DNA from 2 places in the Pseudoalteromonas marina genome. Region 2 is predicted to be linked to the other one. Evidence: predicted binding sites of a transcription regulator. Region 2 holds the regulator's gene; the other holds the start of a gene.

Region 1 (12,314 bases), on a different contig from region 2:
AGTGCAAGATCAGCAAGGCTACATTTGGCTAGGCACACAGTTTGGTTTGAGCCGCTTTGATGGCACTACGTTTACAAACTACAATACCCAAAATAGCGCTTTTTTACCAAGCAATGGCATTAATAAGCTTTTAATCGATTCGAATGGATTACTTTGGGTTGGTACTAGAAGTGGTTTAGTGGTTATTAATCCAGCGACCTTTGCAGCGCAGGCATTTAACATTAAAGGCCCTGTAAGGGATATTCTTGAAGACTCCAAAGGGGGCACTTGGATAGCCGCAAACGGGTTATATTACGTTGGTCGTGGTCAAGTTAACTTACGCGGTCAATCTAAAGCCATTTTACCAACGGCTAATGCAACCGTTATAACTCAAATAGTGGGTTCAGTGAGCCAAATGGCGCTTTCGCCAGAAGGTATTTGGCTTGTAAACGATCGTCACTTGTTACGCTTAACTAAAAACTCCTCCGATTTTGCCAAACTACGTTTAGAGCTTACTGCTAAAATATCGTTACCCGAGCGTTTAGCTCAAACGATCGTTCATGATCTTGCATTTTTAAATGGGAATTTATATTTAGCTTCAGAGCTAGGCGCTTACTTTTTAGATTTAGACGACGAGTTAAGGCCCTTTCCATTACCCAACGCGAATAACTCTGCTGTGTATAAATTTATGAGTGATAGCGATGGTGGTTTATGGATTTCCACTTATGGGCGCTTGTTATTCAGAGATAAATCCAGCCAATGGCAATGGGTTGAACCGAGCCAGCTAGATCAAAGTATTTGGTTTGCTGATATTTTTAGAGATGATAAAAATAATATTTGGTTAGCAAGCTTCAGTGAAGGGTTGTGGCTTGCTCACGAAGGGCGAGTAGAAAGGCACGCTGCTGTTTCACAAATGACTGAAGCGGTTATGGCGCTGAGCCAAGCTCCAGATGGTAAATTATGGGTCGCTAATAAAAGTGGTGTTGGTTATTTTGACTTGAATAAAAGTTATATTAACTTAATTCCAAGTAGTCAGTATGGACGTGCCTCAGTACACGATTTACAGTTTGATGGAGAGCGCGTATACATCGCCACTGGGCGAGGGTTGTTCGTATACGAAGACGATAAACTCTTTAGTGTGCCTGGGCGTGCACTGCGTGATAATCCCGTTTTTGCTATAAGTCGCTCTAGTAAAGGCGGGTTTTGGATTGGCACAGGCCGTGGGCTCTACAGGCTCAACTTTGCAGGTTTAACTCCCTTTGCTTATAACGCCTTTTTAGGCAGCAAATTTATAACTTATGTACTAGACAAAGGAAACTTTGGTGTCATAGGTACCAGTAAAGGTGCGTATTACTTTACTGATCGCGGTATCGAAAAGGTCGGGGATCAAACTTCACTTGAAAGTGCTTATATTACAAGTGTTTTGCATATTGATGGCGTGGGTATTTTAATAGGCTCGCTTAATGATGGATTATTTTACCGAAGCACGCAGGGCCAATGGCGACAGCTTGATGCCGCAAATGGGTTACCGTATGGCTCTATATTTAGCTTAGAGTACGACGAAAAATTAAATAACGTGTGGGTTAGCACCATGAAAGGTGTTTACAGAATGCCAGCGGAGCAGTTCAAAACAAACATAGAAAGTTTAAAAGTAGAAGAGGTGATTTCGTCATTCGATCGCCAGCTTGATGGCAAAGCTAACCAGTGTTGTAGTGGTTTAGGCCATGATGCAGTTGTCAATATGGGAAGCTCAATGTGGTATCCGAGCCTACAAGGTGTTGTTGAGATACCTAAAAATGTAGAGCTATTTGGGGTGCTGTCGTTAAAACCAACTATTGAAACAATTACAACTCCTGAGCGTAATTTAACAACAGCTGCGCTAGGTAAAAAGCCGACTTTAGAAACTGACGAGCGAGACATAACACTAACCTATACGGCGATAGACTATTATGCGCCAAACAGTATTGAGTTTAGGTATCAGTTAAGTGGTTTGGACAATGATTGGCGTTATGCAAACACGCGCCGCGAGGCTATTTATACCAACTTACCAGCTGGGGCATTTTTATTTCAGTTAGAGGCAAAACGCCAAGGTGAAGATTGGTCAAAGGCGCAATACGTAGAATATGGGTTTATTGTGCCAGAGCGGTTTGATGAAACAATTTACTTTAGGTTACTGATCACCAGTGGCTTTATTTTACTTCTTTACTTAGTATTTTGGGTGCTTAAAGCGCAAGAACGCAGAAAACAAGAAGTGCTTGAAGGTTTAATTACAGAGCGTACGTTAGAGCTTCGACAAGCGAATGATAAGCTTGGGCAAGTTAACTCACAACTTAAACTTGTAAGCCACTCCGATGAGCTTACAGGCTTGCGTAGCCGTCGTTTCTTGTTTGATCAATTACCAAAAGATATTGAGCATTTTCAACGTAATTCACAGTCATTACAGGCCCAAGGGAAATCACTTGTACTGGTTATTATTAATTTAGATAACTTTAGCCGTATAAATGATGCCTTTGGTCCAATTGCTGGTGACAGCTGTTTGCAGCAAATGGCTGCGCTATTAAACTCGCGTACGCAGGGCTCTGACTATGTAGCGCGCTGGAGTGGCGATGAGTTTTTATTACTTTTACGTGATTTTAAGTGCAATAAAATAGACAGTTACTCTTCAGAGCTTTGTAAAGCGATTGCAGAGTACTCTTTCCAATTACCTAACGGAAATATGACAAATATAACAGCCTCAATTGGTTGGTCTTTCTACCCATTACCGTTACTTGGTGGGCAAGTAATTAGTTGGGAAACCTCTATTAATTTAGCTGATATTTCGCTTCATCAAGTTAAAAAACGCGGTGGAGACGGTGTAGCGCATATTACTTTCGACGAGCAGCTAGATGCATTTGAGTTTGAACAAAACTCTAATGTAGAGCAGCAACTGGGTATGCTACAGAGAAATGGTTTGGCCGATATAAAAGTGTGGATGCGATAATACCTGACCAAAGTGATTGGTCAGGTATGGTGAGGTTAACGCTATTGATTAAGCCAAGCTGGTAATATTGCGACTGACTCAGGTGCCGTAAATGCAGTGCTTGCATCGGCGCTAATATCACCGCCGGCAATACTTAAAATATTGTTAAAACGCATAACTACATTATTTGATTTTTCAGCTACGTATAAATCTGTTCCGGTATACATAATATCGACAGGATTACCCAGTAGGGTATTTGGACCGCTAATTGTGGTGCTGATATTTACCAACCCCGATGCCATTGCCACGTTATTTAATACATATATTTTTCCATCATCAGCAACAGCGGCGCTACCGACATCAGAGAGAATTAACGAGCCACTTAGCGAATCGTAGTCTATGCCATGTATATTAGTTGGCGCTTCTACTGCGGTTCCAGCATTTGCAGGTGTTATAAGTCTGTCTTCAACAGCAATATTTGCATTTCCGGCCATAAGCTTGCTTTTGACTTCGTCGAATACAGCAACGGTGCCATTTGTGAGTGCGACAAATGCACGGTCAGTGTTTGCATCGTAATCAACATCCCAAGGACGCGCACCGTTAGCAAAAGTAAGGGTCATTAATGGGCTTGCATCTCCTGTGGTACACGTTGAAAATATTGAGATACTTGGTGTATCTGCATTATTTTCTGCAACCAAAATCATACCGCTATCAGAAGCTACATCAAGACCTTTAGGGGAAATAAGGCCTGTATTTGCTCCAGTAATAATACTGTCTTGGTTTGTATTATACGTTTGTCCATCTCTGTTTATTGCCACCTTATTTGAAATAGCAATACCGCCAGTAGAAGTTGTACTGTTATCGAACGTTGTATAGCTATTACCTGCTTTATCAAAAGTTACACTCTCGATAGTTTGACCCGCATTATAGTTGCCAATTTCTGTGCTAAGTTGAGAGCTTAATCGACTAATTTGCCCCGTTGTTTCACCTGTAGTACCCGGATTACTGCTAACAGCAACCCCAAGTAGCGCCATATTAGCGGCATCACTATCTGAAATGTCAGCCATTACATTTTGCATACCCACTTTAGTAATTGACTCAGGTTTAATAGTTGAAGTGACTAAGTCAGGAGTAATATCGCCGCTTTCACCTGAAAAAATATTGCTGAATACAAGAACAGCATCATTTGATTTTTCGGCTACACGCAAGTCACTCCCTTCAAGGCTAATATCAACCGGGTTACCAAGCATTGTTGCTGGGCCGGCAATACTGCGTGCAACGCTTACTAAGCCGTCTGCGGTTGATGCGTTATTGATTACAAATAACGAACCATCGGTTGCATCTGATGCACTGCCTACATCAGATAAAATAAGTTTATTAGTATTTGAGTCATAAACAATACCATGAATATTTACAGATATTTGCAAACCATCATTATTGCTAGGGGTGATTGTACGACTTGGCATAGCGGCAAATTCACCACCAACAAAATTATCGTAAACGGCTACATCACCATTTGTAAGTGCTACATAAAGACGGTCATTTGTTTCATCATAATCAACATCCCACGGTGCAGCTTCTGTGATGGTTGTGCCTAAAGGGGCTGCGTTACCCGCTGCTGTAGCGCCAAAAGTAGTTATTTGCATCGCGCCAAAATCAGCAATAAAAATAAGGCCACTTTTTTTTGCTACGGCAATTCCTTTAGGGTTTACGAGCGTAGTGTTAGCACCTGTTATTTCACGATCAGTATTTGCAGCATAGCTGCTGCCATCAGCACGGTTAGCAAGCTGACAGATAGTTTTAATACTGCCACTTTCGCTGTCGCTTGCTTGTAATAAATTACCTAAGCTATCAAAAGCAACGCCTTCGTTAGCTGTTGTGTTAAAAGTTTTTAATTTAGAAGCACTTTGGTCAATTAAATCAATGGTACCCGTGTTGGTTTCTCCATTGTTTGCCAAAATAAATGTGGCTGATGCAAAGCCTGGGTTGCCATTTGTTCCATCAGTACCATTTTGTCCGTCGGTGCCTGCAATACCATCTACGCCGTTTTTACCATCGTCTGAGCTACAACCTGTAATGCCGATTAATACTGCAAGTGTTAACGCTGAAAAACTAAGCGTATGTTTCAATGTGTTTTTTTGTGCTGTATGAGTTGTTAAATTAGCGTTATTCATCATTTTTACCTTCTAAATATTCCATTAAATTTAGGTAAATAAAGGGCTTGCTTATAAAGCACAGACTAAGCAGCACTGATTATTTACATGTTAACCTCACAGCAATAACGGCTTAAAAGTTAAATTGGATGCAAAAAATAATGATAAAAACGAAAAAGGAGCCAACAGGCTCCTTTTTATAAACAGTTAAAATAATTAACTAAGCAGTAAATGACCTTATTGAACTTAAAATACCTTGCTCGCCTAAGCCCATTTCATCGTGCATTTCGTCTTGCGTGCCGTGCTTAATAAACTCATCAGGAATACCTAAGTTAAGTATTTTAACATTGGCCTGCTGGCTGGCTAAGTATTCGTTAACCGCAGAGCCTGCACCACCGGCAATGGCATTATCTTCAAGTGTAACAATTACATCATGATTTTTAATAATGTCGTTTAACAGTGAAGTATCAAGTGGCTTTATAAAGCGCATGTTAACAAGCGTTGCATTAAGTTCATTTGCAGCAAGTTGTGCGTTTTCAAGCAATGTACCAAATGACAAAATGGCAATCTTTGAACCTTCTTTTATTGTATTTGCTTTACCAATTTCGAAAAGTTGCATATCGCTCTGAATATCTGCCGTACCAGCGCTTCCGCGAGGGTAACGAACAGCAACCGGGCAATTAGCTTTGTAACCTGTGTACAACATTTGGCGGCATTCATTAGTATCGCTAGGTGCCATAATAACCATATTAGGAATACAACGCATAAAGCTGAGATCGTATGCGCCTTGATGTGTTTCGCCATCGGCACCAACAATACCTGCTCGGTCAATGGCAAATAATACAGGGAGGTTTTGTAATGCAACATCGTGAATGAGCTGATCGTATGCGCGCTGTAAAAAGCTTGAATAGATAGCAACAACAGGCTTTAAGCCTTCACATGCAAAACCTGCGGCTAGAGTTACAGCATGTTGTTCAGCAATTGCGACGTCAAAATACTTATCAGCATGTTCTTTTGAAAAGCGCACCATGCCCGAGCCTTCACGCATGGCAGGAGTGATAGCCATTAACTTATCATCTTGCTGCGCCATGTCGCATAGCCAGTCGCCAAATACTTTTGAAAAAGTAGGGGCGCCTGGTTTTGATTTAGGCAAGCTAGATGTGTTTGGATCAAACTTAGGGACGCCGTGGTAACCAATAGGGTCGGCTTCAGCTGGCTTGTAACCCTTACCTTTTTGCGTTTTTATATGAAGAAGTTGTGGGCCTTTTAAATTACGCATATTACGTAATGTATCAACCAGCATGTTTACATCGTGCCCATCAATTGGGCCAATATAATTTAAGCCAAGTTCTTCAAAAAACGTACCAGGGATAACCATGCCTTTAAGGTGCTCTTCCACTCTACTGGCAAGCTCTTTAACAGGCGGTACGCCAGACAGTAACTTTTTACTTCCTTCGCGAATGTTGGTGTAAAAACTACCAGATAGAATACGCGCAAAGTGGTTGGTTAATGCGCCAACGTTTTCTGAAATCGACATTTCGTTATCATTTAGAATAATAAGCATGTCTGATTTTACATCGCCTAAATGATTCATCGCCTCAAATGCCATACCCGCAGTAATAGCGCCATCACCAATAACTGCAACCGTTTTACGCCCTGCACCTTCTTTTTGCGCTGCAATTGACATGCCCAAAGCTGCAGAAATTGAGGTGCTAGAATGGCCAACACTGAATGTGTCGTAGTCGCTTTCATCTCTAAATGGGAATGGGTGCAGACCATCCTTTTGGCGAATAGTATGCATTTGGTCGCGGCGACCCGTTAAGATTTTATGCGGGTAGGCTTGATGCCCAACATCCCACACTACACGATCTTCTGGTGTGTTATATACATAATGAAGTGCAACTGTAAGCTCAACTGTGCCTAAACCAGACGCTAAATGACCGCTACTTTGCGATACAGAGTTAAGTAAATACTCACGTAGCTCATTGCTAAACTCGGGAAGTTTATCTTGCGCTAAGTCTCGTAATTGAGCTGGTTTGTCAACCAAGTTAAGTAATGGATACTTGCTACTATCAAGTGTCATGGCTTTTTTATATCCTTCGATCACATTCGCTTTCAAATGGGAGTGAACAACGAATGTTAAGTAATAATGTCAGTGCTATTTGCAATACGCTTAAACTGTGACTAGTGGTCACGTTCAATAAGGTAATTTGCCAGCGACGCAAGAAGCGTAGTATCTGCATCAATAAGTGCTAACGCTTCGTGGGCTTGTGTTATTAAATTTTGCGCCTTTTCTTTAGCGCCTAGCATACCTAATAACGCCGGGTATGTCGCTTTATTCGCTTCTATATCTGAGCCTTGTGGTTTACCTAGTATAAAGGTGTCACCTTCCACGTCTAAAATATCGTCGTGTACTTGAAATGCCAGCCCTATAGCATACCCAAAAACGCTCAAGTTTTCTAAAGTTTGTTCATCTGCTTTTTCACTGCACAGTGCACCTAGTGTTATAGCACAGTTAATTAGTGCACCGGTTTTTAACTTATGGATGCGCTCAAGCTCTTGTACAGAAACAGCTTTGTCAGTTGCGGCAATGTCTAAACCTTGTCCTGCCACCATCCCTTCAATACCTGATGCATGTGCAAGTGCAGCAATCATTTTTACTTGTGATTGCGCTGAGCAATTAAAGTTATGTGTGGCTATAAGTTCAAAGGCGAGAGTTTGTAATGCATCACCCGCTAAAATGGCTTGCGCTTCGCCATACACAATATGGCAAGTGGGGTAGCCGCGGCGTAAATCGTCATCATCCATAGCTGGTAGGTCGTCATGTACTAATGAATAACTATGAATGCATTCTATGGCTGCAGCCAAAACGTCTAAGTCACTTTTTTTAGCGCCTAGCATTTCACCAACAGCGTACACCAAAAAAGGGCGCAGCCTTTTTCCACCATTAAATAAGCTGTAATGAGTGGCTTCTTTTATTGTTTTATCGCTATCGAGCGGTTGTTCAAAGTAGCTATTGAGTGTAGTAGCTACATCTATTTGAGCACGTTCAATATAGTCTTTTATGCTCACAACTATTCCATATCATTATTAAAGTTTGTAAGTGCTGACTTTTCGCTATTGCCCATTAAAATAGAAACTTTTTGTTCTGCTTGCTGTAGTTTTTCAGATGACGCACCAGCGAGTGCAATACCACGCTCGAACTGCTTTAATGATTGTTCAAGCGATAAATCACCTTGTTCCATTTCACTAACAATTGTTGATAATTCTTCTAGTGCTTTTTCGAAACTTAAGTTTTCAGGTTTTTTAGTCGCCATCTTTATTTCAGCTTACATGATAAATTTAGGAGCCAATTTTAGGGGGAATGCTAAACTAGGTCAAAGGATGATATGAGTTTTTTACATTTAGCACGATTAATCGCGTGTTAATCAGTGTTATTAGTCAGGAAAACTCGATAATTAGGCAGTGCGCCTAACTTGATATAAAATAATAAATATAACTTTTATGTTTATTTACAAAAATGACTTAAGCAATTCAGTATGTTGCCGATAAGCAGTTAATAATAAAAAGTTTATGATAAGGCATTTAAACATGAAATCTCTGGAGGAAATGTGGATTTAGCAACCATAATAGGGATCCTAGGCGCAATAGGCTTAATTGTCATGTCTATGTTTATGAGTAGTAGCGGTGAAATGGGCATGTTTGCCGATGCGCCTTCAAGTGTAATTGTATTTGGTGGCTCGCTGTTTATTGTTTTATCAAACTTCACTATGTCTCAGTTTTTAGGGATAGGTAAGGTGGTTGGTAAGGCATTCATGTTTAAAATTGAGTCGCCAGAAGAGTTAATAGAAAAAGCAGTAGAGCTTGCGGATTCTGCCCGTAAAGGTGGCTTTTTAGCACTCGAAGAAGCTGAAATCCCAAACCCATTTATGCGTAAAGGCGTTGACATGCTTGTTGACGGTCATGACGCAGATGTTGTGCGCGCTACACTTCAAAAAGATATTTCCCTAACCACCACCCGTCATGAACTAGGTGCTGGCTTATTTAAAGCACTTGCCGACATAGCTCCCGCAATGGGAATGATTGGTACATTGATAGGCCTCGTTGCCATGTTATCAAACATGGACGACCCCAAAGCTATCGGACCTGCAATGGCCGTGGCACTATTGACCACTCTGTATGGTGCATTTTTGGCGAATGTAGTAGCAATTCCTATTCAGGTAAAACTTGAGCTGCGTAAAGACGAAGAAGCGATGAATCAGCGTTTGATTCTCGATGCTATTTTAGGAATTCAAGATGGTCAAAACCCCAAAGTTATTGAAGGTATTTTGAAAAACTACTTGGCTGAGTCTAAGCGTAAAGTTGATACCGAGGAGTAACCATGTCTGATGAAGAGTGCAAATGCCCACCCCCCGGTTTGCCTGCTTGGATGGGTACATTTGCTGATTTAATGTCGCTATTGATGTGCTTTTTTGTACTCTTATTGGCATTCTCAGAAATGGATGTACTTAAATTTAAACAAATTGCAGGTTCTATGAAGTTTGCTTTTGGTGTGCAAAATAAAATTGAAGTTAAAGATATCCCAAAAGGGACATCGGTTATCGCTATGGAATTTACTCCAGGTAAGCCAGAGCCTACACCCATTGAAACTATTCAACAGCAAACCGTTGAAATGACCCAGCAAATGCTAGAGTTTCAGGCTGGTGATGAAAGTTCAGCGGGCGGCAGGCAAGAACAGCGAGGCGATAAACGTGGCGGTGAATCTAGAAGTACCTCACAAGAGCAGTCATCAGAACAAGCAATATCCGCTGCAGATCAAGAGCAAACAAATGAGCTGGTTAAAAAAATAGCGCAGCAGTTAGAAAGGCAAATAATAGATGGTGCAATAGAACTTGAATCATTAGGTCAGCAAATTATTATTCGTATTAGAGAAAATGGCTCGTTTCCTTCGGGCAGTGCTTTTTTACAACCTAAGTTTAAACCGATTATTCAAGACATTGGCGAACTTTTAAAAGACGTACCAGGTGAAATTACAGTATCAGGGCATACAGATGATTTTCAGGTATCAAATGAGTTATACGTAAATAACTGGGATTTGTCGTCTAAGCGTGCAGTGGCTGTTGCTAGCGAATTGCAAACAGTTCAAGGGTTTGATAAAACACGAATGATGGTTGTAGGGCGAGCTGAAACTCGGCCGCTTGTGCCTAACGAGACAAATGAAGACCGACGCCGGAATCGCCGAGTTGAAATATCTATATTACAAGGTAAGGCAAAAGAGTCTGACCCTATTGATGTGAGATAATTCTCAAATTATAAAGCTGGGCTTAATTAGTAGCCCAGCTTTGAGTTTTACAAATTATAACCACTATCTATTTATTGAACCTGACAATAAATCAAAAACTCTCCCTCTTTAAAATAGTTATGCTAAACTACTGTTCATATAACCAGTTGTAGGCCAGCGCATGAAACTCTACATCGCAGAAAAACCATCACTTGGACGTGCAATTGCAGATGCGCTCCCAAAACCACATAAAAAATACGACGGTTACATTGAAGTCGCCAATGGTGATTGTGTTTCGTGGTGTATTGGCCATTTGTTAGAACAAGCTGAACCTGATGATTACGATGAACGCTATAAAAAATGGCAATTAGAACATCTCCCTATAGTACCTGAGCAATGGCGGTTAAAGGCTAAACCTAAAACTCGTAAGCAATTAACTATTTTAAAAAAGCTAATCAAACAGGCATCAACGTTAGTTCATGCTGGCGATCCCGACCGTGAAGGGCAGTTACTTGTAGATGAGGTGATAGAACAAGCCAAAATAAGCAAAGCTAAAAAGCAAGGTATTCAGCGTCTACTTATAAGCGATTTAAACTTAGCTGCAGTTAAAAAAGCGCTTAGTAGTATGCACTCTAATCGGGAATTTATTCCACTAAGTGTATCAGCACTTGCACGTTCACGAGCTGATTGGCTTTTTGGTATGAACCTCACTCGGGCTTATACTTTAGCGGGACAAAAAGCAGGGTTTGGTAATGTACTCTCAGTTGGGCGCGTACAAACGCCAATTTTGGGCTTAGTGGTAAATCGTGACACAGAAATAGCTAATTTTATATCAAAACCATTTTATGAGGTGCTAGCTAGTTTAGTTACTCCTGAGAAGCAGGTATTTAAAGCAAAGTGGGTACCGAGTAAAGCTTGCGAACCTTATCAAGATGAAGAGGGGCGAGTGCTAAATAAAGCATTGGCCGAAAACGTGGCTTCGCGTATCACTAATCAAACAGGAGAGGTGACATCGCTTGAACAAAAACAAAAAAAGCAAAGTGCACCTCTACCTTATAATCTATCAGCACTGCAAATAGATGCAGCAAAGGCATTTGGTATGGCTGCCCAACAGGTGCTTGATATTTGCCAAACACTTTATGAACGCCATAAATTAATTACTTATCCTCGCTCAGATAATCGATATTTGCCTAAGGAACATCATTTAGATGCACCTTCAATTTTAAAAGCAGTTGCAACTAATGACGGTCAAAAAGTGGAGTTAGTAAATGGTGCAAATACTAAGCAGCGCAGTAAGTGCTTTAATGACTCAAAAGTAGCTGCGCATCACGCTATAGTACCTACGGCAAAGCAATTAAAGTCAGCTAGTTTAGCCAAGGATGAAGCAAAAGTGTATCGGCTTATTTGTAGGCACTATTTGATCCAGTTTTACCCAGACTATATTTATAACGAAACTAAAGCAGAGGTGACAATTGTTGGTGGGTTATTTAAAGCCAACGCTAAACAAGAAGTCAGTTTGGGGTTTAAGGTATTAATGGGTAAATCAGAATTAAAAGAAGAGGCTACTTTACCTTACCTTGAAAAAGGGATGGACCTGGTATGTACACAAGGTGATGTAGTAGAAAAGCTTACTTCACCTCCCGCTCATTTTACTGATGCAACTTTACTAGGTGCTATGACGGGGATTAGCCGTTATGTAAAAGATCCACATATCAAAAAAATATTAAAAGATACTGATGGTTTAGGTACAGAGGCTACTCGTGCAGGCATTATAGAGTTGTTATTTAAACGGCGCTTTTTAAAGCGTGAAGGCAAAACAATCAAAGCCACCGAAACAGGCCTTGCATTAATTAGTGTTTTGCCTGAAGGTTTAGCAAGTCCTGACTTAACAGCAAAGTGGGAGGCGAGTTTAGGCAGTATTGCTCAACAAGCAATGAGCTAC
Region 2 (12,314 bases):
GTGGTTGTATATTCACCAAATTAGACGAATCTTTAAGTTTAGGTGAGATTATTAGTATAGCGATTCAAAATCGCCTTCCAATAGGGTATCTTACTAACGGTCAACGAGTACCAGAAGATATTCGAGTTGCAAATGCTGAAAAACTAGTTAAAAAGGCTGAGCAACTCTATTTAAAAAGAGCAAAAGCACAACATTCAAGGCACCAAGCAGTGGCGCCAAGCACAGTAGGGATGTATGATTAACACAGTATTAGATCAAGCAAGTGGCCTGCGCAAAATGAGTCAAAACAATAACAACGGCGTAAAAGTTATCGCTGTCACTGGCGGTAAAGGTGGAGTAGGAAAAACAAATGTTTCTCTGAATACTGCAATTGCATTAGGCCAGCAAGGTAACAGAGTGTTGGTTCTTGATGCCGATTTAGGCTTAGCAAACTGTGACGTTATGCTAGGGCTACGTGTTGAACGTAACTTATCACATGTTTTATCTGGTGAATGTGAACTTGATGAAATTTTAGTTGAAGGCCCCGCAGGTATAAAGATTGTACCCGCAACGTCAGGCTCTCAAAGCATGGTTGAATTGTCGCCTTCAGAGCACGCGGGACTTATACGGGCTTTTAGTGAATTAAATACAGAATTTGATATTTTAATTGTCGATACAGCCGCAGGTATTTCAGACATGGTGCTGAGCTTTTCTCGCGCGGCACAAGACGTCATGGTTGTTGTATGCGACGAGCCCACATCGATTACAGATGCTTACGCGCTAATTAAAGTGTTGAGTCGCGAGCATGGCGTATACAAATTTAAAATTGTTGCAAATATGGTCCGCAGTATGCGTGAAGGGCAAGAGTTATTTGCTAAACTTTCCAAAGTGACCGATCGCTTTTTAGATGTATCAATGGACCTGGTTGCAACGGTTCCCTACGACGAAAATATGCGCAAAGCAACGCGTCGCCAAAAAGTTATTGTAGAGCTTTTTCCAAATTCGCCTGCGGCACTTGCGTTTCAAGCGTTAGCAACAAAAGCAGTTAAATGGCCAATACCTAATCAACCATCAGGTCATCTGGAGTTTTTCATAGAGAAACTAGTAAACGGCTAATTATGACAACATTGGTGAATAAAGTTATGGGATATCAATCAGCACAAAATTTAAATGTGATTGTTGAAAAACATGCATCACTTGTCAAAAAAGTGGCATGTCATCTTATAGCGCGTTTACCAGCCAGCGTGCAGCTGGACGATTTAATACAATCAGGAATGATAGGTCTGATTGAAGCATCTAAAAGTTTTGATGCAACCAAAGGGGCTAGCTTTGAAACTTTTGCGGGGATTCGTATTCGTGGGGCAATGCTTGACGAGATGCGACGTGGCGATTGGGCACCCCGTTCAGTACATCGTAAAAGCCGTTTGGTGGCCGAAACAATTGCTTTTTTAGAAAAAAGCTTAAACCGTGAGCCAACAGATATAGAAGTTGCTGAAAAACTTGAAATTTCGTTAAATGAGTACCATCATATCTTAAACGATGTAAATGCAAGTAAAGTACTCGGTATTGAAGACCTTGGTGTTGATGAAGATGCCATCAGTCCAGTGGGCCAAGATTTAGCGCTAGACAAACCGTTTAATAATGTTAAAAATGAGCGGTTTAACGAGTCTTTATTAGGTGCAATAAAATCTTTACCAGAACGTGATGCAATGGTGCTGTCTTTGTACTATAACGATGAAATGAATTTAAAAGAAATAGGGCATATACTCGATGTAAGTGAATCGCGTGTAAGTCAAATACATGGTCAGGCGATGATTAAGCTTAAAGCTAAAATCAATGACTGGATAAATTAGTAGTAAGTAAACAAGGTTAAGACCTCACTGGGGGATGTTTTGGATAAAAACATGAAAATTCTGGTTGTTGACGATTTTTCAACAATGAGACGTATTATTAAAAATCTGTTGCGTGACTTAGGTTTCACTAATGTTCAAGAAGCAGACGATGGGTCAACCGCTTTGCCAATGCTACAAAATCAAGTATTTGATTTTGTTGTTACCGATTGGAATATGCCAGGAATGCAGGGTATAGACCTACTTAGAGCAATACGTGCGGATGATAAGCTTAAACACATTCCAGTATTGATGGTAACGGCTGAAGCTAAAAAAGAACAAATTATAGCGGCAGCTCAGGCAGGTGTTAATGGTTATATCGTTAAGCCATTTACTGCTGGAACACTCAAAACTAAATTAGAAAAAGTATTTGAACGTTTAGGCTAATGATAGGGGGAGAGGCTTATGTCAGCACTTGCTGCGCCTCAAATAACTTTAGAACAAGCTCGTCAGCTCGTTGTTTTTCTTGAAAACGGTGAGCAAGACAAAGCCAATCAGTTAATTTTAGATACCGCTTCTAAGGAGCAATCTGAAATATTTGCTGAGGTTGGAAAGTTAACCCGTCAATTGCATGAAGCTTTAAAAAGCTTTGAGCTAGACACTCGCTTATCTGACTTAACTACCGATGCTATTCCAGATGCAAAAAAACGGCTCAATTATGTTATAGAAATGACAGAAAATGCCGCGAATAAAACAATGGATGCAGTTGAGGCTAGCCTACCAATTGCTCAACAGTTGGCAGATGAAATATCTCATATCAAACCGACATGGGATCGCCTAATGAATCGAGAGATTGAGTTAGGGGAGTTTAAATCGTTATGCCACAGCATTGATAAGTTTATGAACAATTCTCATCATAAAACCGATGAGCTGCAAAGTTTGATGACTAATGTACTTATGGCACAAGACTATCAAGATTTAACCGGCCAAGTTATTCGCCGAGTTATTGAGCTTGTTAGAGAAGTTGAAGAAAGCTTAATTCATCTTTTGACAGCCTTCGCTGATCAAAGCGAAAGCAAAGCCGAAAAAATAGAACAACAAAAAACAAATGAACCATTAGACGAACAAACTTTAGCAGGTCCAGAAGGCCCTATTATTGATAAAGAATCACGTAATGATGTTGTATCTGATCAAGATGAAGTCGATGATCTTTTATCAAGTTTGGGCTTCTAAGAGGAGAGTAACTGCATGTTTGAAGTCGATGAAGATATTTTACAAGACTTTCTTGTAGAGGCAGGAGAAATCCTAGAGCTTTTATCTGAACAGTTAGTTGAGCTGGAAAACAATCCAGAGGACACCGAATTACTCAATGCCATATTTAGAGGGTTTCACACTGTAAAAGGTGGTGCTGGGTTTTTAGCTATGACCGAGCTCGTTGACGCATGTCATGGCGCAGAGAATGTGTTCGACCTGCTTAGGCAAGGCGTACGAACGGTTAATTCGGAATTGATGGACGTAATTTTACAAGCTCTCGATACGATTAACGAGATGTTTGCCACCATTCAAAATCGTGACAAACCAGAACCCGCTGATCCCGAACTTCTTGAAACCCTTCATAAACTAGGTTTACCTCCAACAGAAGAAGAGCTTGCTGGTGACTCACCCGTTGATTCAACTGAAGAACCTCAAGCCGAGGTTATTGATGCCCCAGTTGCCGAGGAAGCCTCAGGAACTGATGAAGAAGATCCGTTTGCATTTGACGAGCTATTTAGCGGTGGAACAGTTGAACAAAGCGATGATGAAACTCAGATTGACGAAATAACAGAAGATGAATTTGAAAACTTACTAGACGAATTACATGGAAAAGGTCAAAGCCCTGTAGCTGAAAGCGCGTCCAGTAGTAGTGATGTCAGTGGAGACATTACAGATGATGAGTTTGACAACTTACTTGATGAACTTCATGGCGTTGGAAGCTTTGGTGCTGTTGCGGCCAGTGAGCCTGTAAAAGAGCAAACAGCAAGTAATAATTCTGCAGAAAGTTCTGCAACGCCTTCAACAAGTTCACCTGCAAGTGATTCTAGCGATGATGAAATTAGCGATGATGAATTTGAAGCATTGCTTGACGAGCTTCATGGATCAGGTGCGCCTAAATCAATAGAGAGCCCTGCAGCTTTAGAGCCGAAGCCCGCAGCTAAACCCGTAGCTAAGGTAAGTGAGCCTGTCAAAAAGCCTGAACCTGTAAAAGCCGCAGCCCCAAAACCTGTTCAAAAGACAGCAGACAAACCGCCAGCAAAACCGGTAGCAAAAGCGGCTCCAGCGCCTGCAGCTGTGAAAAAGCCAGCTCCTCCGCAAGCAGAAACAACAGTCCGAGTTGACACAAAACGCCTAGACCAAATAATGAACATGGTGGGTGAGTTAGTACTAGTTCGTAATAGGTTGGTAAGTTTAGCCACTAACTCAGAAAGTGAGGCAATGGGTAAAGCCATTTCTAACCTAGATGTTGTGACGGCTGATATTCAAGGTGCAGTAATGCAAACACGAATGCAGCCAATTAAGAAGGTATTTGGCCGCTTCCCTCGCGTTGTTCGTGACTTAGCACGGAGCCTTAATAAAGATATTAGCTTACAGCTTGTCGGTGAAGAAACCGATTTAGACAAAAACTTAGTTGAGGCACTTGCAGACCCGCTTGTTCACTTAGTTAGAAACTCAGTTGACCACGGAATAGAAATGCCAGCTGACCGTGAAGCAGCAGGTAAACCTCGGACAGGTAATGTAACACTTTCAGCGTCTCAAGAGGGAGACCATATTTTGCTTACCATCAAAGACGATGGTGCGGGTATGGACGCAGAAAAGCTCAAAAAGATAGCGATTGGTAAAGGGGTAATAGACCACGATCAAGCAAGTCGTTTATCGGATACTGAGGCCTACAACTTAATATTTGCACCAGGTTTTTCTACCAAAGAAGAGATCTCTGACATCTCAGGGCGTGGTGTGGGAATGGATGTTGTAAAAACTAAAATCACTCAACTTAATGGCTCAGTGAGTATTCAGTCAGAGCTAGGTGTTGGTACAATTTTAGAAATAAAAGTACCGTTAACACTTGCAATATTACCAACCTTAATGGTTGTAGTTGGCGAACAAACATTTGCATTACCATTAGCTGGTGTAAGTGAAATATTTCATTTAGATCTAACCAAAACAAATGTTGTTGATGGTCAATTAACAATTATTGTACGTAAGAAAGCGATACCGCTATTTTATCTTGAGCATTGGTTAGTTAAAGGAGCAGATCGCACTCAGCGCAAAGCGCAAGGTCATGTTGTTATTGTTCAAATAGGTACTCAGCAGGTTGGTTTTGTAGTTGATTCTTTAATAGGTCAAGAAGAAGTTGTAATTAAACCTCTTGATGCTCTTTTGCAGGGTACTCCAGGTATGGCAGGCGCAACTATTACATCAGATGGTGGAATTGCACTTATTTTAGATGTTCCAAATATGTTAAAACACTACGCTGGCTAAATCATAAAGTAGGTACACATAAGATGTGTGCCTACGTATAAATTTAATAAGAGAGCTAAATGGCCGTAAAAGTTTTAGTTGTTGATGATTCAAGCTTTTTTCGTCGTAGAGTAAGCGAAATCCTTGAACAAGACAGCGATATACAAGTTATAGGTTTTGCCATTAATGGCAGAGAGGCTGTAGAAAAAACGGCTCAGCTTCGTCCTGATATGATCACGATGGATGTAGAAATGCCTGTGCTTGATGGTATCAGTGCTGTTAAAGAGATAATGGCAAGTAACCCCACGCCAATCTTAATGTTTTCCTCTTTAACCCGTGCTGGCGCAACAGCAACACTTGATGCGCTTGATGCTGGAGCGATGGATTTTTTACCTAAAAAGTTTGAAGATATTGCACGTAATAATGAAGATGCGATAAAGCTCCTTCAAGCTAAAGTCAAAGAAATTGGTAATAAGCGCATTCCTAGAGCCTTTAAGCCAATAACACACCAGAAACCAGCGGCACGCTCTGTGCCTGATAAAACCAGTAATACTGGGTCTTCAATCAGGCAACCAGATAGAAGTTTTCAGCGTTCAACAACCGCATCGACATTAACAAAAACACAAAACAACGTACCAACTCGTGCAAGTGGCAAGCAATACAAGCTTGTGGCTATCGGTACATCTACTGGTGGTCCTGTTGCTTTACAAAATGTGCTTACGCAATTACCCGCTAATTTTCCGCATCCCATTTTACTTATCCAGCATATGCCTGCTGCTTTTACACCGGCATTTGCAGCTCGTTTAAATGGATTGTGCAAAATAAAAGTAAAAGAAGCACAGCAAGGTGATCGTCTTGATGCTGGAACTGCCTATTTGGCTCCTGGCGGGCAACAAATGATGGTTGAAGGGCGAGGTGGTTCTAAAACATTGCGCGTTTTTGAAGACAATAGCGAACGAATCACTTATAAACCCAGTGTTGACGTTACATTTGCAAGTATTGCAAAAGCTTATCAGGGAGATGTTTTAGCTATTATTTTAACCGGCATGGGGGCTGATGGTAGAGATGGCGCAAGAATGTTAAAACAAACTGGCGCCACTATTTGGGCACAAGATGAAAAAAGCTGTGTTGTTTATGGTATGCCACAAGCTGTTGCTAATGCGGGACTTTCAAGTGAGAGTTTAGCGCTTGACGATATTGCAACGCGGATAAAAAGCGAAACCGGTTGTGGATAAGCTTTCTGTACTTGGTTTAATTGTTGCACTAAGTGCTATAGCAATTGGCTATCATTTAGAAGGTGGTGTTATTGCCGCCCTTTTTAATGGCCCTGCGCTCATTATAGTACTAGGTGGGACAGTAGGCGCTGTAATGCTGCAAACGTCTACTAGTACCTTTAAAAAAATGCTTAGAATGAGTCACTGGGTATTTGTGACTCCCAGTTACAATATTGATGATGCAATTGAGCAAGTTAAACGTTGGTCTCATAAAGCGAGACAAGAAGGATATTTGGCATTAGAGGATGAGGCCCTAACTCACTCAGATGTATATGCAGCAAAAGGGCTGAGTTTACTTGTTGATGGCGGTTCAGAGCAGAGGCTACGTGATACGCTTGAAATAGATTTAATGTTGGAGCGTGAGCGTTTGCTTGAAGCTGCACGTGTATACGAAGCAATGGGCGGTTATAGCCCTACCATCGGTATTTTAGGAGCTGTTCTTGGACTTATTCAGGCTATGTCTTTTATTACCGATCCACAATTGCTTGGCGCTGGAGTTGCAACAGCCTTTATTGCAACGATTTATGGTGTGGGGTTAGCTAATTTATTATTTTTGCCAATGTCACATAAGCTCAAGCAACGTGTAGAAGAAAAGATGCTTTACCATGAAATGCTTGCAGAAGGGATAATTGCAATCAGCGATGGCCAAAGCCCAATGAACATTGAGCTAAAGTTAGAAGCTTATCGTGTTGAACGGCCAAGCCTAGTGGACGCATAAAAATGATGCGTCGACGATTTGGTCGCTCGGCCCATAAAAACCAGCATACAGAGCGCTGGTTAGTATCTTATGCGGATTATATGACCATTATGTTTGCCTTCTTTGTTGTAATGTATGCGATTGCGATTAACAAAGAAGAAAACTTCCAAATTTTATCCGATTCCCTAGAGCAAGTATTCGACAAGTCGGCTCGTGTTTATTCTCAGCAAGGTACGGGGATAGATGGTACTGGAATACTTACTGATAGGGTTACTCCTGAAGATGAATTGCTGTATGGCGAAAGTATCAACAAGGAAGAGCAAGGCCCAGAGTTGTTAGACGGCCAAAGTGAGACAAGTAATATACAGCAAAAATATTTAGGAAAACCACTTGATAGCTTATTAACGAAACTTCAGTCAGCGCTTATTGATGAAATACGTGATGGTGAAGCCAATCTAGAATTGCACCAAGATTGGCTCATAATAGAACTGAGTTCAGGTATGTTATTTTCAAGTGGTAGCGCAGTTGCTCATTCTAGAGCAAAACAAGTTGTTAAAATTGTAAAAGATATTATCGCGCCAGTGGATAACTATATACGTGTGCGTGGATATACAGATGATGAAACAATTAAAAATGAAATATTTCGCTCTAACTGGGAGCTTTCTGTCGCTCGCGCAACTTCAATACTTGTTGAGCTTGAAGCACTTGGCATAAATTCGGCCCGAATGGCTATTGAAGGGTATGGACAGTATTCACCCTTTGCACCTAACGACACAGATGAGGGTCGAGCTGAAAATAGAAAAGTAGTAATAGCGTTATCTAAATATGGGTTGCCAGAAGAGAAAAATAATTCAGCAGAAGAGCCAATAGTTGAGGCAGTAGCGCCTGAGCCAGAAGTAGAATTACCGTCAGACGATGACACAATAAAAATTATTCGTTTACCACATGGTGGAATTCGTATTACAACTCGCAATGAACAGTAACTAGGATATGATGTGAAGATTTGGACTGTAGCCAACCAAAAAGGTGGCGTTGGTAAAACAACGACTGCGGTCAGTCTTGCTGGTACTTTAGCACTGCAGGGTAAACGTGTATTACTAATAGATACCGATCCTCATGCGTCATTAACGTATTACTTTGGTATTGATTCTGAAGATTTAGAAGTCAGCGTTTACGATATTTTCGCTCGTGGAACTAGTATGCAAAGTGAGGAAATACTTCAAGCATTGTGCCCATCCACTCTCGAAAATTTAGATATATTACCTGCTACTATGGCTATTGCTACATTAGATAGAAGCATGGGCAATAAAACAGGCATGGGGTTAATTTTAAAAAAGACGCTTGCCAAAATAAGCGAACATTACGATTATGCTATTTTAGATTGCCCCCCTGTTTTAGGGGTTTTAATGGTTAATGCATTGGCTGCGAGTGAGCGCATTTTAGTACCTGTTCAAACTGAGTTTTTGGCGCTTAAAGGCTTAGATAGAATGATGCGTACAATGGAATTAATGCAGAGCTCACAAGCGAAAAGTTACGAATATACTATAATACCTACAATGTACGATAAAAGAACGAAGGCATCACTCGAAGCCTACAAAACATTACAAAAAACCTACGGTAATAGAGTTTGGCCAGGTGTTATTCCCGTAGACACAAAACTAAGAGATGCAAGCTTAGCACAAAAAGTACCCATAGAATTTTGTCCTCGCTCTCGTGGTGTATTTGCTTATAAAGCATTATTAGATTATTTAATTGAACAAGGTTAATGAATGAGTAAGCAATTATTTGCTAATGAAAAAGTAATGACTCAGTACTTAGGTGCCTTACTTTGCGAAGAAGAGCTTGCCAGTGACTTAGAGCCCGTAGCAAAACTTTTAGAAAATATACCGGGTGACTTGCCAAGCGAAGAAGCCACTCATGAAAGTCAGAAGCCAGTTACTAAAGTTAAAGTAGTGGCTGAGCATGAATCATCTTCGTTAGATGATACGCATGAAGTTAAAGAAGCAGAAGCTACAACACCGAAAGTTAACGTCATTGAAACGCCAAAAGAGACAACGAGTACAGACCTTAAAATAGCAAAACAGAAACAATTAAATCTTTCAAATAACAGTGAGTCAGATTACTTTGACGGCGAATTTCAGGCATTGTTCTTTGAAGTTGCAGGACTTACGCTAGCAGTCCCGCTTAAAGCTCTTGGCGGTATACATCAATTAGGTGAAGTGAATCACCTGTTTGGTAAACCAAAGTGGTTTAAAGGCGTTATGCTTAATCGTGATGAAAAGCTCAATGTTGTAGATACAGCACGCTGGGTTATGCCAGAGAAGTACGATGAAAAACTTGAGGCATCACTTGATTATCAGTATTTAATAACTTTAGGAGATAGCCAATGGGGATTATTAGCTGAGAAGCTTATAAATAACATTACATTGACAAAAGAAGATGTAAAATGGCGTACAGATCAAAGTAAGCGCCCATGGCTTGCCGGGGTTATTAAAGAAAAAATGTGTGCTTTAATAGATGTAGACAATTTAAATACGTTATTAGAAGAGGGCTTAGATAGCCGTCAGTAGTAATGACCATTATGGGGTAACAGCATGAACCAAGAGAAATTACTGTCAGAAAATAAAAATGCAGATAATAATGATGAAATATTACAGTGGGTTACTTTTAAGCTAGAAGAGGAAACCTACGGTGTTAATGTAATGCAAGTTCAAGAAATACTGCGTTACACCGAGATTGCACCAGTCCCTGGTGCGCCTTCTTATGTAATAGGCATTATTAACTTACGTGGTAATGTAGTAACCGTTATTGATACACGTGCTCGATTCGGTTTGTCAGCAGCTGATGCAACTGATAACTCACGTATATTAATTATTGAAGCTGAAGAACAAGTTATAGGCATTTTAGCTGATAGCGTTTCTGAAGTTGTATACCTGCGTAGCTCTGAGATTGACAGTGCGCCAAATGTGGGTACTGAAGAAAGCGCTAAGTTTATCCAAGGTGTCTGTAATCGAGATAATGAGCTTCTTATTTTAGTTGATTTAAATAAGCTACTTAGTGATGACGAATGGGATGAGTTAAGCGATTTATAAGCTTTATCAGATAAACTATGCTGTTACTTAGTATTGCTGTAAGCGCGTTAGCGGTAGGTCTTATATCGTTAACGCTTATTATTGCATTTAAAAATAAACACACCAGCGATGTTGCTGATGTACATCAAAAGCTTAAAGAATGTGCAGAACAAGTTCATATTTTAAGAAGCGAAGCCGCTGAATTAAGAACCGGTTTACTCAGTATCGGCAAGCGAGTTCTAGAGGTTGAGCAACAAAACCAAGATTTACTGCAGCAGCAATCGGCTCAAAAATACGATGATCCCGATGCTAAGATTTATTCCCGTGCTGTGAAAATGGTTGAGTTAGGTGCAGATTTAGACGAAGTTATTCGCGAGTGTGAGTTACCAAGGGCTGAGGCCGAGTTATTGTTTTCGTTGCACAAAAAAAAAGGCGCTTAGCGCCTTTTTTACACACATAACATCGTACTTAGACTTTAAAAACTATACTTCACACCAAACATTGCCACTACAGGGTCAAGCTCAACTGTTGATGTTAATGCTTTTGCATTGTTAGCGTACACAGTTGCATCTGTATCAATATCCATTATAGAAACCATTGCGTGAAGTCCCCAGTGATCATCCATTTTATAATTAGCCCCTACTTGTACTAAAAATCCTACAGAGTCATCAAGCTCAACTTTAACATCGTCTGTACCAAGGGTTGCTTTAAGAGCTTGCGAAGGCTGTTCATCAAAAAAGGTTGTATAATTAACACCAACACCTATGAATGGTCTGAGCTGGTAGCTTGTATCTAAAAAGTGATACTGTGCCACTAACGAGGGGGGCAAGTGTTTAATGTTAGCAATTTTATTACCAGCCAAACCGCCTGTTCCATTTACATCATGAGAGAATGGCGTAGCAGCAATCAATTCTAATACCCAATTGTCATTAAATGCATAGTCTACCGTAATACCTAGCTGAGTATTAGAATCACCTTTTAGACCTAATGAAGGGGCTTCGTTAATTGTAGAGCCACTGTTATCTGGGTTTACGTTAATAGCGCCCAGATTTACGCTGAAGTTAGCGTGTGCAGCTGGAGAGAGTACTAATAAAGAGGTCAATAATGCAATGCTAATTTTGGTTTTCATGTTGTTCTCCAAGAACTACTTTTTGATTGACGCCATTATTACGCTTAACAAATATGAAAAACCTGTTCTAGATCAAAGTTTCAAAAATGATTGAACGTTGAAAAGTATTTTATTGATTTAGATTAATTTTGGCGCTGTTTCGTAACAGCAATGATTGACAATCTATGTAAAGAATAATCATCAGAATGTATAAAAGCTGACATCTCTTAGTCATACTCTCACTATTTAATAATGCCTTACTTAGTAATAAAGGTGTTAAAAAATGTCTTTAGTTGTTTCACAACAAGCAGTCACTTCTCAAAGGTTAAACGCCGAATTAATAAATAAATTACAAACGCTTATCAAATTTAAATCAGTGACGCCGAATCAAGCCGGCGCAATAGATTGGCTGGTTGAGCAGTTATGTGAGCTAGGTTTTTGCTGTGAAAAGTTTACGAGTAGTGGTGTCACTAACTTAATTGCGCATATTAAATTCAATAAGGGACCGTGTGTCGCTTTTTCAGGGCACATTGATGTGGTTCCCGCAGATAATGGTGACTGGCTAACCCCTCCGTTTGATGGAAGAATAATTGATGGGGTAATTTACGGAAGAGGTGCCGCTGATATGAAAGGGGGTGTGGCAGCGATGCTAACTGCGACAAAAAAATTAATAAATAACACATCATCAAAAGTGGGGACTTTTTATTGGCTCATTACCTCTGATGAAGAAGGCGAGGCTGAGTTTGGCTCTGCGCAAATAGCCAATAAGCTTTCTTCAAATGGGGTTGTTTTAGACGGATGTATTGTAGGCGAGCCAACGAGTTCGACACATGTTGGCGATACAATTAAAAACGGTCGACG

The links. Region 2 encodes FliA, which starts transcription of late flagellar genes. Its sites were predicted from a motif close to CTAAAGNTNNNNNNNNNNNNGCCGATA; they were not measured.
Region 1: pomA (flagellar motor protein PomA) is a predicted target of FliA. The motif match lies at 8,616-8,642, and genes of this name have one in related genera.

Annotation. Positions count from the first base shown of each region.
Region 1 covers NZ_AHCB03000007.1:2,838-15,151, reverse strand. The annotation lists gene PMAN_RS11245 (ligand-binding sensor domain-containing diguanylate cyclase) at 1-2,959, shown strand, start outside; gene PMAN_RS11240 (NHL repeat-containing protein) at 3,001-5,112, opposite strand; gene dxs (1-deoxy-D-xylulose-5-phosphate synthase) at 5,312-7,174, opposite strand; gene ispA ((2E,6E)-farnesyl diphosphate synthase) at 7,276-8,163, opposite strand; gene PMAN_RS11225 (exodeoxyribonuclease VII small subunit) at 8,166-8,408, opposite strand; gene pomA (flagellar motor protein PomA) at 8,703-9,470, shown strand; gene PMAN_RS11215 (flagellar motor protein MotB) at 9,473-10,393, shown strand; gene PMAN_RS11210 (DNA topoisomerase III) at 10,554-12,314, shown strand, end outside.
Region 2 covers NZ_AHCB03000005.1:663,202-675,515, forward strand. The annotation lists gene flhF (flagellar biosynthesis GTPase FlhF) at 1-242, shown strand, start outside; gene PMAN_RS03130 (MinD/ParA family ATP-binding protein) at 235-1,095, shown strand; gene PMAN_RS03135 (RNA polymerase sigma factor FliA) at 1,122-1,832, shown strand; gene cheY (chemotaxis response regulator CheY) at 1,872-2,255, shown strand; gene PMAN_RS03145 (protein phosphatase CheZ) at 2,274-3,041, shown strand; gene PMAN_RS03150 (chemotaxis protein CheA) at 3,057-5,324, shown strand; gene PMAN_RS03155 (protein-glutamate methylesterase/protein-glutamine glutaminase) at 5,384-6,538, shown strand; gene PMAN_RS03160 (flagellar motor protein) at 6,531-7,295, shown strand; gene PMAN_RS03165 (flagellar motor protein MotB) at 7,298-8,257, shown strand; gene PMAN_RS03170 (ParA family protein) at 8,270-9,040, shown strand; gene PMAN_RS03175 (chemotaxis protein CheW) at 9,044-9,844, shown strand; gene PMAN_RS03180 (chemotaxis protein CheW) at 9,869-10,366, shown strand; gene PMAN_RS03185 (DUF2802 domain-containing protein) at 10,384-10,785, shown strand; gene PMAN_RS03190 (OmpW/AlkL family protein) at 10,821-11,474, opposite strand; gene dapE (succinyl-diaminopimelate desuccinylase) at 11,737-12,314, shown strand, end outside.